2 regions of the Embleya australiensis genome follow, and region 2 is predicted to be linked to the other one. Evidence: predicted binding sites of a transcription regulator. Region 2 holds the regulator's gene; the other holds the start of a gene.

Region 1 (7,315 bases), 2.0 Mb from region 2:
GGTCAAGGCGGGGCTGCCGCGGCTGACCGAGGACACGGTGGTCAAGGTCGAGCGCATCCTGGGCGCCTCGCACGGGGTGGCCGGGCGGCTGAAGGCGACCCGCAGTCCGGCGCTGGCTCCAGCGCTGGCCGACCTGAAGGCGCAGTACACGGCGCTGGTGCACAAGGGCTTCGTGGCCGAGGCGGGGTGGCGCCGGTTGCCGGACGTGCACCGCTACCTCCAGGCGATGGAGCGCCGGTTGCAGCGGCTGGAGGCGGACCCGGTGCGCGATCGCGAGCGCATGCAGAAGGTCCATCAGATCCAGGCGGCATACCGGGATTTGATGGACCGTCAGGCAAAGGGTGCGCCGATTCCGGCCGAGGTGGCGGCGGTGCGCTGGCAGATCGAGGAGCTGCGGGTGAGCTACTTCGCCCAGTCCCTCGGCACCCCGCAGCCGGTGTCGGACAAGCGGATCCTGAAGACGATCGAGGAACTGGGCGGGTAGCCGGGCCGCGTTCGGCGTTCAGACCAGGTCGTTCTTGAACAGGTCGTGGTCGGTCAGCAACTTCTCCAGGCGAGCCTGGTCGACCCGGTTGACCACGGCCTCGCTCTCCTGCCGGTCCCGGACCACCTTGGCGAGGGTGATGCTGGAGGTCACCACGTAGAGCACGCCGATGCCGAGGAAGGCCCGGATCCAGCGGTCGACCGGGAGATAGACGATCCCGATCAGAACCGCGCTCACGGACACCCCGAAGGACAGTGCGGCCTGGACGAAGAACCCTTGGGTGTTGTTGGTGCGCAGCGGCGAAGTCATGACGACAGTCTTGGGCCGGACGGGTGTCGCGCACATGAGTAGATGTACTCAGGTAGTCGGCCCCCCGGCGGAAGCCGAGGGGCCGGGTGGATGCGGGATGTACTCGGTCAGGCCGCGCGCCACCGCGCACGGGAGTCGCCGGCCTTCACCGAGCAGACCATCGCCGTGCCCTTGTCGGTCACACCCATCGCTCCGACCGGTGAACAGAACGCACCCGGGTGCACGATGTTGCCGCTCGCCGGAGGCGGGTCGTTCTTCGGCGGGTCCGCCTTGGGCGGATCGTTCTTCGGCGGGTCAACCTTGGGCGGGTCGGCCTTCGGAGGATCGGCCTTGGGCTGGTCCGCCTTCGGGGGATCGGCCTTCGGCGGGTTCACCTCGTCCTGCGCCGGTGCCGCCGGCGGCGGCGGCGGTTCGACGGGAGCCGTGGTGGCGGCCGGCGGCGGTGTACCGCTCTCGGGCGGCGCGCTCGTCGGTGGCGTCGTGGTGGCGGCGGGCGGGGGCGTCGTCGCGCCGGAGGGCGTCGGGGTCGACGTCGAGGCCGGTGTGACCTTGTCCGCCTCCGAGCCGCCCTTCGAGTCGGACAGCGAACCCGTCGCGGCGGCCAGGAAGAACACACCCGCGACGATCGCCACACCGATCTTCAGGGGGCGCTGCCAGTTCGTGTACTTCCACATCAGGAAGATGCCCACCGGGGCGAACACGATCAGCAGCACGACGATCCACACCGTGCGTCGATACCAGGGAAGTTGCGGCTGAGGTTGCGGCGGAAACCCGGGTTGTGGCGGAACGTACGAACCGTTTCCCCACCCCGGGCCCCCACCCGTTCCATATGACATGCGCGAATACTGACAGCAACCAAACGAAGATTCCGCCGCGTGATCGAATCGAGATTCGGCGCCAACCGGGTTGTCCTCGTGTAGCCGGAAAATGCCGCACGAGCCGCCCCTTCGGACGGCTCGTGCGGCGGGTTGTCAGAACCTGACGGAGGATCAGGCAGCCACCGCGTGCTTGGCGTTGGCGGGTTCGAGGGCCAAGAGCAGGACCTCGCGGACGTCGGCGACCGCGTGGACCGTGAGCCGGCTCAGGATCTCCTCGGGCACGTCGTCCAGGTCGGCCTCGTTGCGCTTGGGGATCAACACCGTGGTCACACCGGCGCGTTCCGCGGCGAGCAGCTTCTGCTTCACGCCGCCGATCGGCAACACCCGGCCGGTGAGCGAGACTTCACCGGTCATCGCCACGTCGGAGCGGACCGGCCGCCCGGTCAGCAGCGACACCAGCGCGGTGGTCATCGTGACACCGGCGCTCGGGCCGTCCTTCGGGACCGCTCCGGCCGGGACGTGGATGTGCACGCCCCGGTCCTTGAGGTCGCCCACCGGCACCTCCAGCTCCGCCCCGCGCGAGCGCAGGTAGGACAGCGCGATCTGGGCCGACTCCTTCATCACGTCGCCGAGTTGGCCGGTCAGGGTCAATCCGGTGCCGCCGGTCTCGGCGTCCGCGAGCGAGGCCTCGATGTAGAGCACGTCGCCGCCCGCGCCGGTGACCGCCAGGCCGGTGGCCACGCCCGGCACCGCCGTGCGCTGTTCGGCCTTGCTCAGCAGCGACTCCGGGGTGTGCCGGGGCCGGCCGAGGTAGTCGCGCAGGTCGCCCGCGTCCACCGTGATCGGCAGCGGGTGCGAGGCGGCGTCGAGCGCCTGCCGGGCCGCGACCTTGCGCAGCACGCGGGCGATCGAACGCTCCAGGGTGCGAACGCCCGCCTCACGGGTGTACTCGCCCGCGAGCAGCCGCAGCGCGTCCTCGGTGAAGGACACCTCGGTGGCGTCCAGGCCCGCCTTGTCCAACTGACGCTTGATCAGGTGGTCCCGGGCGATGACGACCTTCTCGTCCTCGGTGTACCCGTCCAGGCGGACCAGCTCCATCCGGTCGAGCAGCGGCTCGGGGATGGTCTCCAGGACGTTGGCGGTGGCCAGGAACACCACGTCGGACAGGTCGAGTTCGACCTCCAGGTAGTGGTCGCGGAAGGTGTGGTTCTGGGCCGGGTCGAGGACTTCGAGCAGGGCCGCGGTCGGGTCGCCGCGGTAGTCCGAGCCGACCTTGTCGATCTCGTCGAGCAGGACGACGGGGTTCATGCTGCCCGCCTCCTTGATCGCCCGGACGATCCGGCCCGGCAGCGCGCCGACGTAGGTGCGGCGGTGGCCGCGGATCTCGGCCTCGTCGCGGACGCCGCCGAGGGCGACCCGGACGAACGAGCGGCCCATCGCGCGGGCCACCGACTCGCCGAGCGAGGTCTTGCCGACTCCGGGCGGGCCGACCAGGGCGAGCACCGCGCCGGAGCGCCGGCCGCCGACCACGCCCAGACCGCGCTCCTCGCGGCGCTTGCGGACCGCCAGGTATTCGACGATGCGCTCCTTGACGTCGTCCAGACCGGAGTGGTCCGCGTCCAGGATCGCGCGCGCCTCGGCGATGTCGTACGCGTCCTCGCTGCGCTCGTTCCAGGGAATCTCCAGGACCGTGTCCAGCCAGGTCCGGATCCAGCCGCCCTCGGGCGACGCGTCGGAGGCGTGCTCCAGCTTGTCGACCTCCTTGAGCGCGGCCTCCAGGACCTTCTCCGGCAGGTTCGCGGCCTCGACCCGCGCCCGGTAGTCCTCCTCCTCGCTGTCCGGGGTGCCGTTGAGCTCGTTCAGCTCCTTGCGCACCGCGGCCAACTGCTGCTTGAGCAGGAACTCGCGCTGCTGCTTGTCCATGCCCTCCTGGACGTCCTTGCGGATCGTCTCGGCCACGTCCAGCTCGGCGAGGTGGTCCCGGGTCCAGCCGACCACCTTGGTCAGCCGCTCCTGGACGTCGATCGTCTGGAGCACCTCGATCTTCTGCTGCAGGCTCAGGTACGGGGCGTAGCCGGAGTTGTCCGCCAGGTCGCCGGCGTCCTCCAGAGCCTGGACGTGGTCCACCACCTGCCACGCGCCGCGCTTGCCGAGCACGGTGGTGACCAGGGCCTTGTACTCCCGGGCCAGCTCCAGGGTGCGCTCGTCGGCCTCGACGTCCGGCACCCGGGTCGCCTCGACCCACAGCGCCGCGCCGGGGCCGGTGGTACCGCTGCCGATCCGCACCCGGCCCTCGCCGCGCACCACCACGACCGACTCACCCCCGGGCAGCCGGCCGACCTGCTCGATCACGCCGAGTGTGCCCACCGCCGGGTACTGCCCGTCGTCACGCGGAACAAGCAGCACCCGCGCCTTGCTCTCACTACGGACGCCGGGCCCGGTGGCCCGCCCCGCGGCGGCCCGCGCGGCATCCACGGCGGCACGGGTCTCCGCGTCGTCGAGTTCGAGCGGGACCACCATGCCGGGGAGGACGACGACGTCGTCCAGCGGAAGAACCGGCAGGGTCAGGGTCCCGATGGTCTCGCTCATGTCATGCCCCTTCAGTGGCCACAGTCGAAAAACTTGCGCTGTACCGACTCAAGAAACACGAGCCCCGCTTTGTTCCCCCACCCACCCCAACCCCTGTTCGCCCTGGGCGAAGTTGTCCTGCGACCCGGATCACCTCGGGGTCGCGAGGCGTGGCATGTGCGTCGGGAGTGCTGCCGGGCGGAGTCGCCGGGCCACCTACGGAGGGGGCCGAGGTCCCGTACGCCGCCTGGGACGGGTCTGAGTTCCGTCAGTCGTTGGTGGATGCCTGGGCGGTGCGGTTCGAGGACGTCGCGCCGGTACGTCGGATGCGGACAAAAGCGTCTCGCACGCGCCGGACTACTTCGCCCGCCGGGAGGACGGCACGGCGGTCGTGATCGACCGCCGTCCAGCGGATCGGCGCAAACCCTGGGATATGGCGAAGTTCGAGGCAGCGCAGGCAGCCTGCGCTCAGGTGGGATGGGGCTTCCGACTGGTGGGGGCGCCGGACCCGATCGTGGTGCGCAATGTGAACCGCCTGGCGGGTTACCGTCACCCACCGGCTGGAACCCGTGGCCGCCGAGCTGCCGGCGGCGTTCGTCGAGCCGCAGCCGCTTCACCTGGTGTGGTCACACGAGTTGACGGCGGATGTGTCGGTGCCGCTGCATGCCTTCTCGCCGGTGTCGGCAGGTGTGCGGCTGTGACGGCTGGGCGGGGCAAAGCGGTGTTGCGGCCCGGGGACTGGGTCACCTACGACGACGGGGAGCACCAGGTGGTGGCCCTCGCCGGCACGTCGGTGCGGCTGCGGTCGACAGCCGGGGCGGAATCGGTGGTGCCGGCCTCGCACCTGATGGCAGCACCGGACTTCGCCGTCACGGGCACGGAGCCGCTGCCCGCAGTGGAGCCGTCCGGATTGCTCGCGACCCTGCCGGGGCCGGTACGGGAGGCGGCACACGAGTGGGAACGCCACATGGTGGAGATCGAGACGGGACTGCCGCCCGGCAGCGCACCGGGCACACCGCCACGTCCCGGATATGCCCCGGCCGTCTTCACGTTGATGGAACGGATGGCCTCGACGGCGCGAGAACTCGATGTGACGGTTCGGACGATGCAGAGCCGACGGTCGCGCTTCGTCCGGCAGGGGGTCTGGGGGCTGGTGGACCAGCGGGCGATCCAGACCTGGGAGGCGACGGGGCGGGCGGATGCCCGCCTGGTCGCGGTGGTCCAAGAGGCCCTGGACGCGGAGACGCACATCTCGACGGGGACCCGGTCGCGGCTCATCCGCCGGGTGATCAAGCTGGTGGAGGCCACCCACGGGGAGGGGGCGGTTCCGCTGCCGAGTCAGCGGACGCCCTACAAGCTGATCGACGCGCTCTCCACCGGGCGGCACACCTTCGATTCGGCGGTCACGCGTCGGCAGACGGCGAACCGGCCGCAGGGGCCGTTCACGCCGACGTTCGCAGACCGGCCCGGGGAACAGGTGCAGATCGACTCCACCCCGCTGGACGTGATGGTGGTGCTCGACTCGGGGCTGACGGCCCGCGCGGACCTGACGATCGCGGTCGACGTCGACCACCCCGCCGTCGACCTCACCCGGCTGCCCGAAGTCGTCGACGCCCAGCGCAAACACCTGCGCATCCTGAGCCGATACGGCTGGGCGGCCACCTACGACGCCGTGCTGAGCGGCCTCATGCTCTGCGCGCACATCTGGTCCGTGGACGGACGTCCGTCCGAGTTCGGCACCTGGGACCGGTGGGAGGATCGCATCGAACTTCTCATCCCGTTCAGCCGGGAGAAGCAGGACTACACCGGCTACAGCACCTCGCGGTTGTTCGCCGCCATCTACCCCGAGGCCGTTGCCCTGGCACCGCTGATCGCCTCCCGCCACTGGCGGCAACTGGCCGACGGCACCGAAACCGACCAAGCCCGGTTCCTCACGGAGATCGGCAAGCGCGTCACCTACCCCTACTTCCCGCCCGACCACGACGGCGACGCCATCGCGCACTGGTCCCTCGCCGACTCCTGGCGCCCGCCCAGCCGCCCATTGACGACCTACACTCCCGGCCGGGTGCACGGCACCCTCCCCGGCCTCTCAGCGAACCGGCTCGCCCGACACGAGAAAAGCGCGATCTGGTTCGGCCGCAGCCAACGGGACCACGGCCGCACACTCCTGTTCCACAGCCACCTCAAGTCGGTCCTCCTACGCGACCGCAAACCCCAGTACGCGAAGTGGAAGGAAACCGTCTGGCACAGCACACGCACCGACGACCTCATGCGCCAAGAAGTCGCGAGGAAACGCCAAGCTCCTGACTGCGTAGGCAGCGATGGAAAACCCTTGTCGGCGGGTCTCGAGAGCGGACGATGACCTGGCACCGGGAGAGTGTTGTCGAGATCCCGCAGCCCCGGCGGCCCGGCTGCCTTGCCGAGGAAGCAGGTCGAGCAGTCATCCGAAGGCCCTGAAGGGAGCTCCGTCCCGTGAAGTCCGGCCGTGGGGCATGATCGTGAACATGAGCGAATCGAAACGGGACCTGCTCTCACGGATGTGGCAAGAGCACATGCGCGCGCCATTCCCGCCGCACATGCGCGGCCGAGAGATCGAAGGCGAAGACATGGTGTTGCTCGACTCGTACCTCGCCGGCGGTGTCATCTCGTCGTTGTCGGGACACTTTGACGAGGAGTGCCGCAGGATCCATCTCGACTGCCTCGCGGCCGTTGAGAGGGTTTTGCCGTCGATCCCTGATGAGGACGACGCTGGCAAGTACTACAAACACCTGCGGGACACGGCTGCGTTGGCTCTCGAACTCGGGAACACCGACGCACGGTAACGCCGAGGATGCCCCGCCGACTCGGCCGACGGCATACCCCTCTGCGCGTGCTCGGGTCGTGGCCGACCGGAGGGAGTCGGTGCCGTTCTCGACGATGTCGCCGCCGAAGGCACAGCGGATGGAAAACGAAGAGTCAATCTGCACAGAATCCGATGCCGCCGCGCAACCCATCTCTTCGCCTCGCAGCTGGGACGTCGGAGCCAACGCAACACAAACCGGCACGCGACAAAGCCGTCGCGTCCCGCCCTCGGGCCTCGGCGGGGTTCGGGGCGGCGGAGGCGGTCTGTGGCCTACTGGTAGCTGTCGTAGGTGGG
Region 2 (7,315 bases):
GCGCAAGGAATACGACGAGGCCCGGACCCTGTTCGGCAGCGGCGGCGGCTTCCGCGGCGCCGGTGGCGGACAGTCCGGCACCGGCGGCTTCCCGTTCGACCTCGGCGACATCTTCGGCGGCCAGCAGGGCGGCGCGGGCAACACCGGCGGCCTGGGCGACATCTTCGGCGGCCTGTTCGGCGGCGGTCGCCAGACCGGGCGCCAGCAGCCCCGGCGCGGTACCGACGTGGAGTCCGAGGTCACCCTCGGCTTCGCCGACGCGGTCGACGGCGCGACCGTGCCGATCCGGCTGACCAGTTCGGAACCGTGTCGGCACTGCAACGGCACGGGCGCGGCCGCGGGCACCACCCCGCGGATGTGCCCGACCTGCGCGGGCTCCGGCAACGTCAGCCGGCCGCAGGGAGGTTTCGGCTTCTCCGAGCCGTGCCGCGACTGCAAGGGCCGCGGGCTGCTCGTGGACGACCCGTGCATCGTGTGCAACGGCAGTGGCCGGGCCAAGAGTTCGCGCACGATGCAGGTCCGGATCCCGGCCGGGGTCCAGGACGGGCAGCGCATCCGACTCAAGGGCAAGGGCGCGCCCGGCGAGCGCGGCGGCCCGGCCGGCGACCTGTACGTCGTGGTGCACGTCAAGGCCCACGCCGTCTTCGGACGCAAGGGCGACAACCTCACGGTCACCGTGCCGGTCACCTTCCCGGAGGCCGCGCTCGGGGCGGACGTCACCGTACCCACCCTCGGCGGCATCCCGGTCACGCTCAAGCTCCCCGCGGGCACGGGCAACGGCCGCACGCTGCGGGTGCGCGGACGCGGGGCGGCACGCAAGGACGGCACTCGGGGCGACCTCCTGGTCACCATCGAGGTGACGGTCCCCCAGCAGCTGAACGACAAGGCGCGCGAAGCGCTGGAGGCGTTCCGCGAGGCGACCGTCGCGCACGATCCCCGAGCCGATCTGTTGGACGCGGCGAAGGGGGCATGACATGCGACCGGGCGGCTTGGGTGGTGGCGGTATCGGCGGTGGGCACGGCTTCGAGATCGACGAGACCTCTCCGGTCTACGTGATCTCGGTCGCCGCCCAGCTGTCCGGCCTGCACCCGCAGACGTTGCGACAGTACGACCGCCTCGGCCTGGTCTCGCCGGACCGTACGCCGGGCCGGGGGCGGCGCTATTCCGCCCGCGACATCGTGCAGTTGCGCGAGGTGCAGCGGCTCTCCCAGGAGGCCGGCATCAACCTCGCCGGGATCAAGCGGATCCTGGAACTGGAGAACCAGGTGCTCGCGCTGCGCATGCGCGTGGCCGAGATGGAGCACGCGCTGCACGAGGCGACGGACGCGAGCGCCCGGCGCGAGGCGGCCGTACACGCGTCCTACCGGCGCGATCTGGTCCCGGTCCGGCCGCAGGCGGGCACCGCGCTCGTGGTGTGGAAGCCGCGGCGCGGGCGCTCGGACTGACGGCCGCGACGACGTCGAGGAGGCGGTGCGGCTCCGGCTGTGCCCCCTCCTCGACGTTTTTTATGCGGTCTCGATGCTTCTTCGACGCAGCCTCGACGCTTCCTTGATGCGGCTCGCTACGCGTCAGTAGGGTCGCCGCATGAAGCCGAATCGTCGGGACGTCCTGAAGTACTCGGCCGCGAGCGCGGCACTGCTCGGAGTGGCCGCGTGCTCCGACGACGACAAGGACAAGCCCGACGGGAAGTCGAGCGACGCACCCAAGTCGGGCGCGCCCAAGCCGGCCGGCGCGGCCGGCACCACCTTGGAGCGCACCCTGGTGCTCGGCCCGCCCGGACCGGGCGGCTACCGCAAGATCGTCGCCGGACCCGGTGAACCGCACCTGCTGCGCAGCGAGTTGATGCCCGGCGGCGGCTCGGGCGACAAGGCGAAGCGGCGTTCCCTGGTCGCGTTCACCCAGTTGACCGACATTCACATCCAGGATTCGCAGTCGACCGCGCGCGTGGACTTCCTCGACCGGCACAGCGACAAGGACCAGCCGTTCGCCAAGCTGCTGCCCTTCCAGTCGGCGTACCGCCCGCAGGAGGTGCTGACCGCGCAGATCGCCGAGGCGATGGTGCAGTCGCTCAACCGGATCGGCAAGGGTCCGGCCCTGGGCGCGCCGCTGGCCTTCACGATCTGCACCGGCGACAACACCGACAACATCCAGTTCAACGAGCTGCGCTGGTACATCGACGTGCTCGACGGCGGCAAGAAGGTCACGCCCGACTCGGGCGATCGCAACAGGTACGAGGGCCCGATGGACGCGGTGGCGTACCACGAGCGCTACTGGCACCCCGACGGCACGCCGCCCGGGCACAAGGACGACGTGCCGCGCTCCCAGTACGGCTATCCCACCGTGCCGGGCCTGCTGGACGCGTGCCGGCGGCCGTTCGAGGCGACCGGTCTGAAGACCCCCTGGTACAGCGCCTACGGCAACCACGACGGCCTGGTACAGGGCAACCTGCCGGTCAGCGAACTGCTGAGCAAGGTCGCGGTCGGCGACGAGAAGGTGCTCGACATATCCCCCGGGCAGACCGTGGTCACGCTGGCCCTCGGACTGCAGAGCGGCAAGCCGGACGCGCTGGCGGCGCTGCTGGCCGGCCCCAAGCGCAAGGTCACCGCCGACCCGGATCGTCGCCTCGTGGACCGCGCGGAGACGATCAAGGAGCACTTCAACACCACCGGCCTGCCCAAGGGCCACGGCTTCACCCAGCAGAACCTGGACACCAAGACCGCGTACTACACCTTCGACCAGGGCCCGGTGCGCTGCCTGGTCCTGGACACGGTGAACTCGTACGGCTCGGACTCGGGATGCCTGGACCCGACCCAGTTCGCCTGGCTGGAGGACCAGCTGGTCAAGGGCAGTTCGAGCCATCTCGACGAGCAGGGCAAGGTGGTCCAGGGCACGGGTCAGGACAAGCTGTTCGTGCTGTTCAGCCACCACACCATAGAGACGATGACCAACAAGACCGTGCCGGCCGGGGAGCCCGCGCGGATCCTGGGACCGCAGGTGCAGGCGCTGCTGCTGCGGTTCCCGAACGTGGTGTTGTGGGTCAACGGGCACACCCACGACAACTACGTGAAGCCCTACCCGCGACCGGCGGGCAGCGCGGTCCCCGGCGGGTTCTGGGAGGTCAACACCGCGTCGCACATCGACTGGCCCTCCCAGGCGCGGATCGTGGAGATCGCCGACAACACGAACGGGACCCTGTCCATCTTCGGCACGATCGTCGACTCGGCGGGCCCGGAATCACACGGCAACAAACTGGACTCCCCCCTGGCCCTGGCCGCCCTGGCCCGCGAACTCGCCGGCAACGACTGGCAGGAGCGGGACCGCCCCGACCCGAAGGTCGACGGCCGCCGAGGCCGCCTGGAGGACCGCAACGTGGAACTCCTGGTCCCGGCCCCGGCATGGCTCAAGTAGCCGAAACCCGGGCCAACTCCAGCCCGTCCGGCGTTTGAGGACAAGCGGGCCGCGGGCCGGCCGACTCCGGGCCACTCCCAGCCCGAGCCAATCCCAGCCCGTCCGGCGTTTGAGGACAGGCGGGCCGCAGGCCGGCCAACCCCGCGCCCGCCCGACCCGCGCCGCCGGCAGGCGCGAGTTCACCACACCACCGTCACCACGCGAGCACAGCGCGACTTCGAGCGTTTGACCAGTTCGCCGTTGGGGCGGTCGCTGCCCGCGACCCAGGCCATCGCCTCGCCGGGGCTGCGGCCGCCCCGGCGCTGGCGCCTGGTCAGCCGCTCGTCGCGGACCCGGTCCGAGGCGTGTACGTACCAGACCTCGGTCATCAGGCAGTAGGCGTCGGCCCAGCCGGGCGCGTCCAGCGCCAGGTAGTTGCCCTCGGTCACCACGATCCGCGTCCCGGGCCGCACCACGTGCCGCGCGGCCACCGGCTCGTGCAACGTCCGGTCGTAGTCGGGCACATACACGTCCCGATCCACCTCCCGCACCACCCGCGCCAGCGTGGTCGCGTAGCCCCACACGTCGAACGTGTCCACCGCGCCCTTACGATGCAGCCGCCCGATCCGCTTGAGCTGCACGTTCGAGAGGTGGAACCCGTCGAGCGGCACGTAGGCGGCGGTACCGGACCCGACCCGCTGCTCGATCGCGCGCACCAACCGACCGGCGAGCGTGGACTTCCCGGCTCCCGGCGGACCGGCGAGACCGAGCACGACCCGCTCGGCCTCGGGCGCCGGCGGAATGAGCCGTACCGCCTCATCCGCGAGCGCGTCGAGTGTTTCGAGAGCACCGGACACATCTGGCATGTCCGCAGTGTAAGCATCCCGGGCATCGCATGGTTGAGTGGAATAGACTCAACTTAGTTGTGGTTGCGATAGTCAACGAACCGTTCGGGTGCGGTACACGCGCGGCACGGACGGGATGATGGCCGTGACAGCGCGTGCCCGAAGCGAAGGAGACGCACACCTCACATGGATGCACAGAAGCTCACCACCGTCAGTGCATCCAATCTGCACCTGCGCTGACCAGCACGAAGGCCCCGCCCATTACCCCGGGCGGGGCCTTCTGTCTTCCTCAAACGGGCCGGGCGTGTCCTGGCTACCGCTAGGCGCGCAGCGCCGCCGTGAGGGCCTCCCATGCCGTCGCGGGCACAGTCAGGTGACCGACGCTCGGGTCTTTGCTGTCGCGCACCGGAACGACAGCGCATCCACCGGCAACTTCGACGCAGTTCCCTTGGTTTCCGCTGTAGGTACTCTTCCGCCACACGGCGCGAGCGTCGTTCATGCTGTTCACGTCATGTCCTTAACGATCTCAAGAATCAAGTCACGAGACTTCTCGGTGTCCAACGCCGAAGCGCGCAACAGATCAAACGCATGGCTGTACGTCGTCAGATCATCGTCTCTTTCGAGGTAGAGACTACTCGTCGGCCCTTCGAGGTACACCAAGTCGAGATCCCCTGGTACGGGGAAGCCAAGATGTACGAACGACCCGAGCAGACCGGCATGCGCCCCTGCTTCGTACGACATCGCTTGGAACGTGATGTGGGGCTGCTCGGTCGCCTCCAAGAGGTGCCGCAACTGCTTCAGCATGACCGGCGGCCCGCCAACCTTGCGGCGGAGCGCGGACTCGTCGACGATGCACCAGAGCTTCAAAGGATCTTCCCGGTTGAACGCTGCGCTTTGCCGCTGAATGCGAACGTCCACAAGCGCGTTCACCTCCGCCACGGTCAGGGACGGTTCCAAAGCTCGCGTGATAGCTCGCGCGTAGTCCGGCGTTTGAAGCAGGCCGGGAATGAGCGCCGCCTCGAAGTTGCGTGCCGACACTGCCTCTGCTTCAAACACGATGTAGGAGCTGTACCGCTGCGTCAGGACGTCGTTGTACGGAGTCCACCACACGCGCACCTTTGCGTTCTTCGACAACTCTGCGAGTCCGTCGCGCACATCGGTGTCGGTGACGTCGTAGGTATCCAAGAGGCGGGTCAACTCATGCGGTCGTACGCCGGATCGCCCCGCCTCGACGCGACTCATCTTCGTCGGGTGCCAACCCATCCGATCTGACGCGTCCTCCGCTGTCAGGTCGAGCCGCTCCCGCAATCTGCGCAGTTCCAACCCAAGCATGCGGCGTCGCACGGTCGGAATCGCAGCCATGGTTACCCCTCTCTCCGGTCGTGCGCACAGTCTGGCGCGCTGAAGCCGTGCGGCGGCGGATCCTCCAAAAGTGCAACCACACTTTCGAGGGTAGACCTTGCACTACTGCTCGTTTCGGAGCACGCTAACTATCAGCGATTCCGCTTGCACGGAACGTCGTAGTTGGCCCTGTGCGCTCCCTTGCTGTGCCGCCAACCGCCCGGAGTCGCTTGGTACTCGTTCGAGCGAAAGGCACGAGGCATGCCCATGACCGTGATCAAGAATCCGCCGACCCCCCTTGACGAGACCGAACTTCGACGACTGTTGAACCAGTCGGACGACGTCCGGGTGAAGGACACCCGCAGCGGGTGCGAGGGCGTGCTGTACCGCGTGGATCGCGCCTGGGTCGTGGCGCTCATGGGGCACATGACGTTTCGCATCCCGTTCGGGCGCCTGGCCCTCGCCGACGACGAGACCGCGGCCGGGGCGGCCACGACCGACGAGACCGCCTCGTCCTCGTCCACGCGGTGAGCACTTACCGCGAGGGTGAGTACGTGGAACCCGTCAACGAGGCGGTACGCGAGGTGCGCCGACCCGGCCAGATCCTCATGGCTCAGCCGCTCCGCGACGCCGAACAGACGCTCACGGTCATGCCGTTCGGCGGCGGCGTCATGTGGTCGATGCCGTCGAGCAGTGTCCAACGGACCACGCCACCGGGCGAGTCGACCCCCTGAACTCCGTACCGCCGTGGTCGTTGATCGCGAGCGGCGGTACGGCTCACGCACACCCCGAGTTCAAACGATCGAAGGGACGACGTGACTACCAGCATCGCACCGACGCAAAGAGCGTTTCCGTATCACTCAATGAGCTTCCTCGAACTGGAAGTGACGGGCCGCTGCCAACTCTTCTGTGACCACTGCTACGCCGAAAGCGGGCCCGCCGGCACACACGGCACGATGACCGCGGCCGACTGGCAGACGGTCATCTCGGACGCCGCCGACCTGAGCATCCGCACCGTTCAGTTCATCGGCGGCGAACCGACCATGCACCCCGCTTTCGGTGACCTGCTCGGGTACGCGCTCGACCGCGGCCTGCACGTCGAGGTGTTCTCGAACCTGTACCGGGTGGGCGAGCAGTTGTGGAAGTTGTACGCGCACGAGCGCGTCACGTTGGCGACGTCGTACTACTCGGACAGCTCGACGCAGCACGACGCGATCACCGGGCGGCCCGGCAGCTACGTCCGGACGCGCGCGAACATCGTCGAGGCGATCGGACGCCGAATTCCGCTGCGCGTCGGCATCGTGCGGATGCGTGACGATCAGCGAGTCGAGGAGGCGCGCGCCGAGTTGAAGACCCTCGGTGTACGCGACATCAAGGTCGACCGCGTGCGCGGTGTGGGACGCGCCAACGCGTTAGGCACGGTTCCACCGGTCCCGAGCATCAGCGAGTTGTGTGGGCAGTGCGGGCGCGGTCGAGCGGCCATCTCGCCCGACGGCACGCTGTCGGCGTGTGTTCTCTCGCGATTCCTGCCTGCGGGCAACGTGCGTGAGGAGCCTCTCGGCGACATCCTGCGGGGGGACACATGGAAGGGCATCGTGAAGTCGATCCCTCCGCCGGCCGCTCTGTGCGCGTCCCAGGACGGCAGCGACTGCGACCCGGCGAGCACGGAAGCGTGTACGCCTGCGTACGACTGAGGAGGGGACAGCACCAAATGAATTGGCACCAACGCGCCGCCTACCTTG

The links. Region 2 encodes HspR, which represses chaperone genes until heat shock. Its sites were predicted from a motif close to TTGAGNNNNNNNNNCTCAA; they were not measured.
Region 1: lon (endopeptidase La) is a predicted target of HspR. The motif match lies at 4,234-4,252, and genes of this name have one in related genera.

The regions. Positions count from the first base shown of each region.
Region 1 covers NZ_CP182422.1:6,024,152-6,031,466, reverse strand. Annotated here, with positions in the region: gene hrpA (ATP-dependent RNA helicase HrpA) at 1-484, shown strand, start outside; gene ACMXN5_RS26110 (YiaA/YiaB family inner membrane protein) at 503-793, opposite strand; gene ACMXN5_RS26105 (hypothetical protein) at 901-1,518, opposite strand; gene lon (endopeptidase La) at 1,783-4,200, opposite strand; gene ACMXN5_RS26095 (hypothetical protein) at 4,749-4,880, shown strand; gene ACMXN5_RS26090 (hypothetical protein) at 4,877-6,541, shown strand; gene ACMXN5_RS26085 (hypothetical protein) at 6,684-7,001, shown strand; gene ACMXN5_RS26080 (dihydrofolate reductase family protein) at 7,292-7,315, opposite strand, start outside.
Region 2 covers NZ_CP182422.1:3,994,764-4,002,078, reverse strand. Annotated here, with positions in the region: gene dnaJ (molecular chaperone DnaJ) at 1-973, shown strand, start outside; gene ACMXN5_RS17230 (heat shock protein transcriptional repressor HspR) at 975-1,445, shown strand; gene ACMXN5_RS17225 (TIGR03767 family metallophosphoesterase) at 1,585-3,408, shown strand; gene ACMXN5_RS17220 (nucleoside/nucleotide kinase family protein) at 3,588-4,253, opposite strand; gene ACMXN5_RS17215 (DUF397 domain-containing protein) at 4,552-4,731, opposite strand; gene ACMXN5_RS17210 (DUF5753 domain-containing protein) at 4,737-5,594, opposite strand; gene ACMXN5_RS17205 (hypothetical protein) at 5,835-6,104, shown strand; gene ACMXN5_RS17200 (hypothetical protein) at 6,101-6,307, shown strand; gene ACMXN5_RS17195 (radical SAM/SPASM domain-containing protein) at 6,437-7,267, shown strand.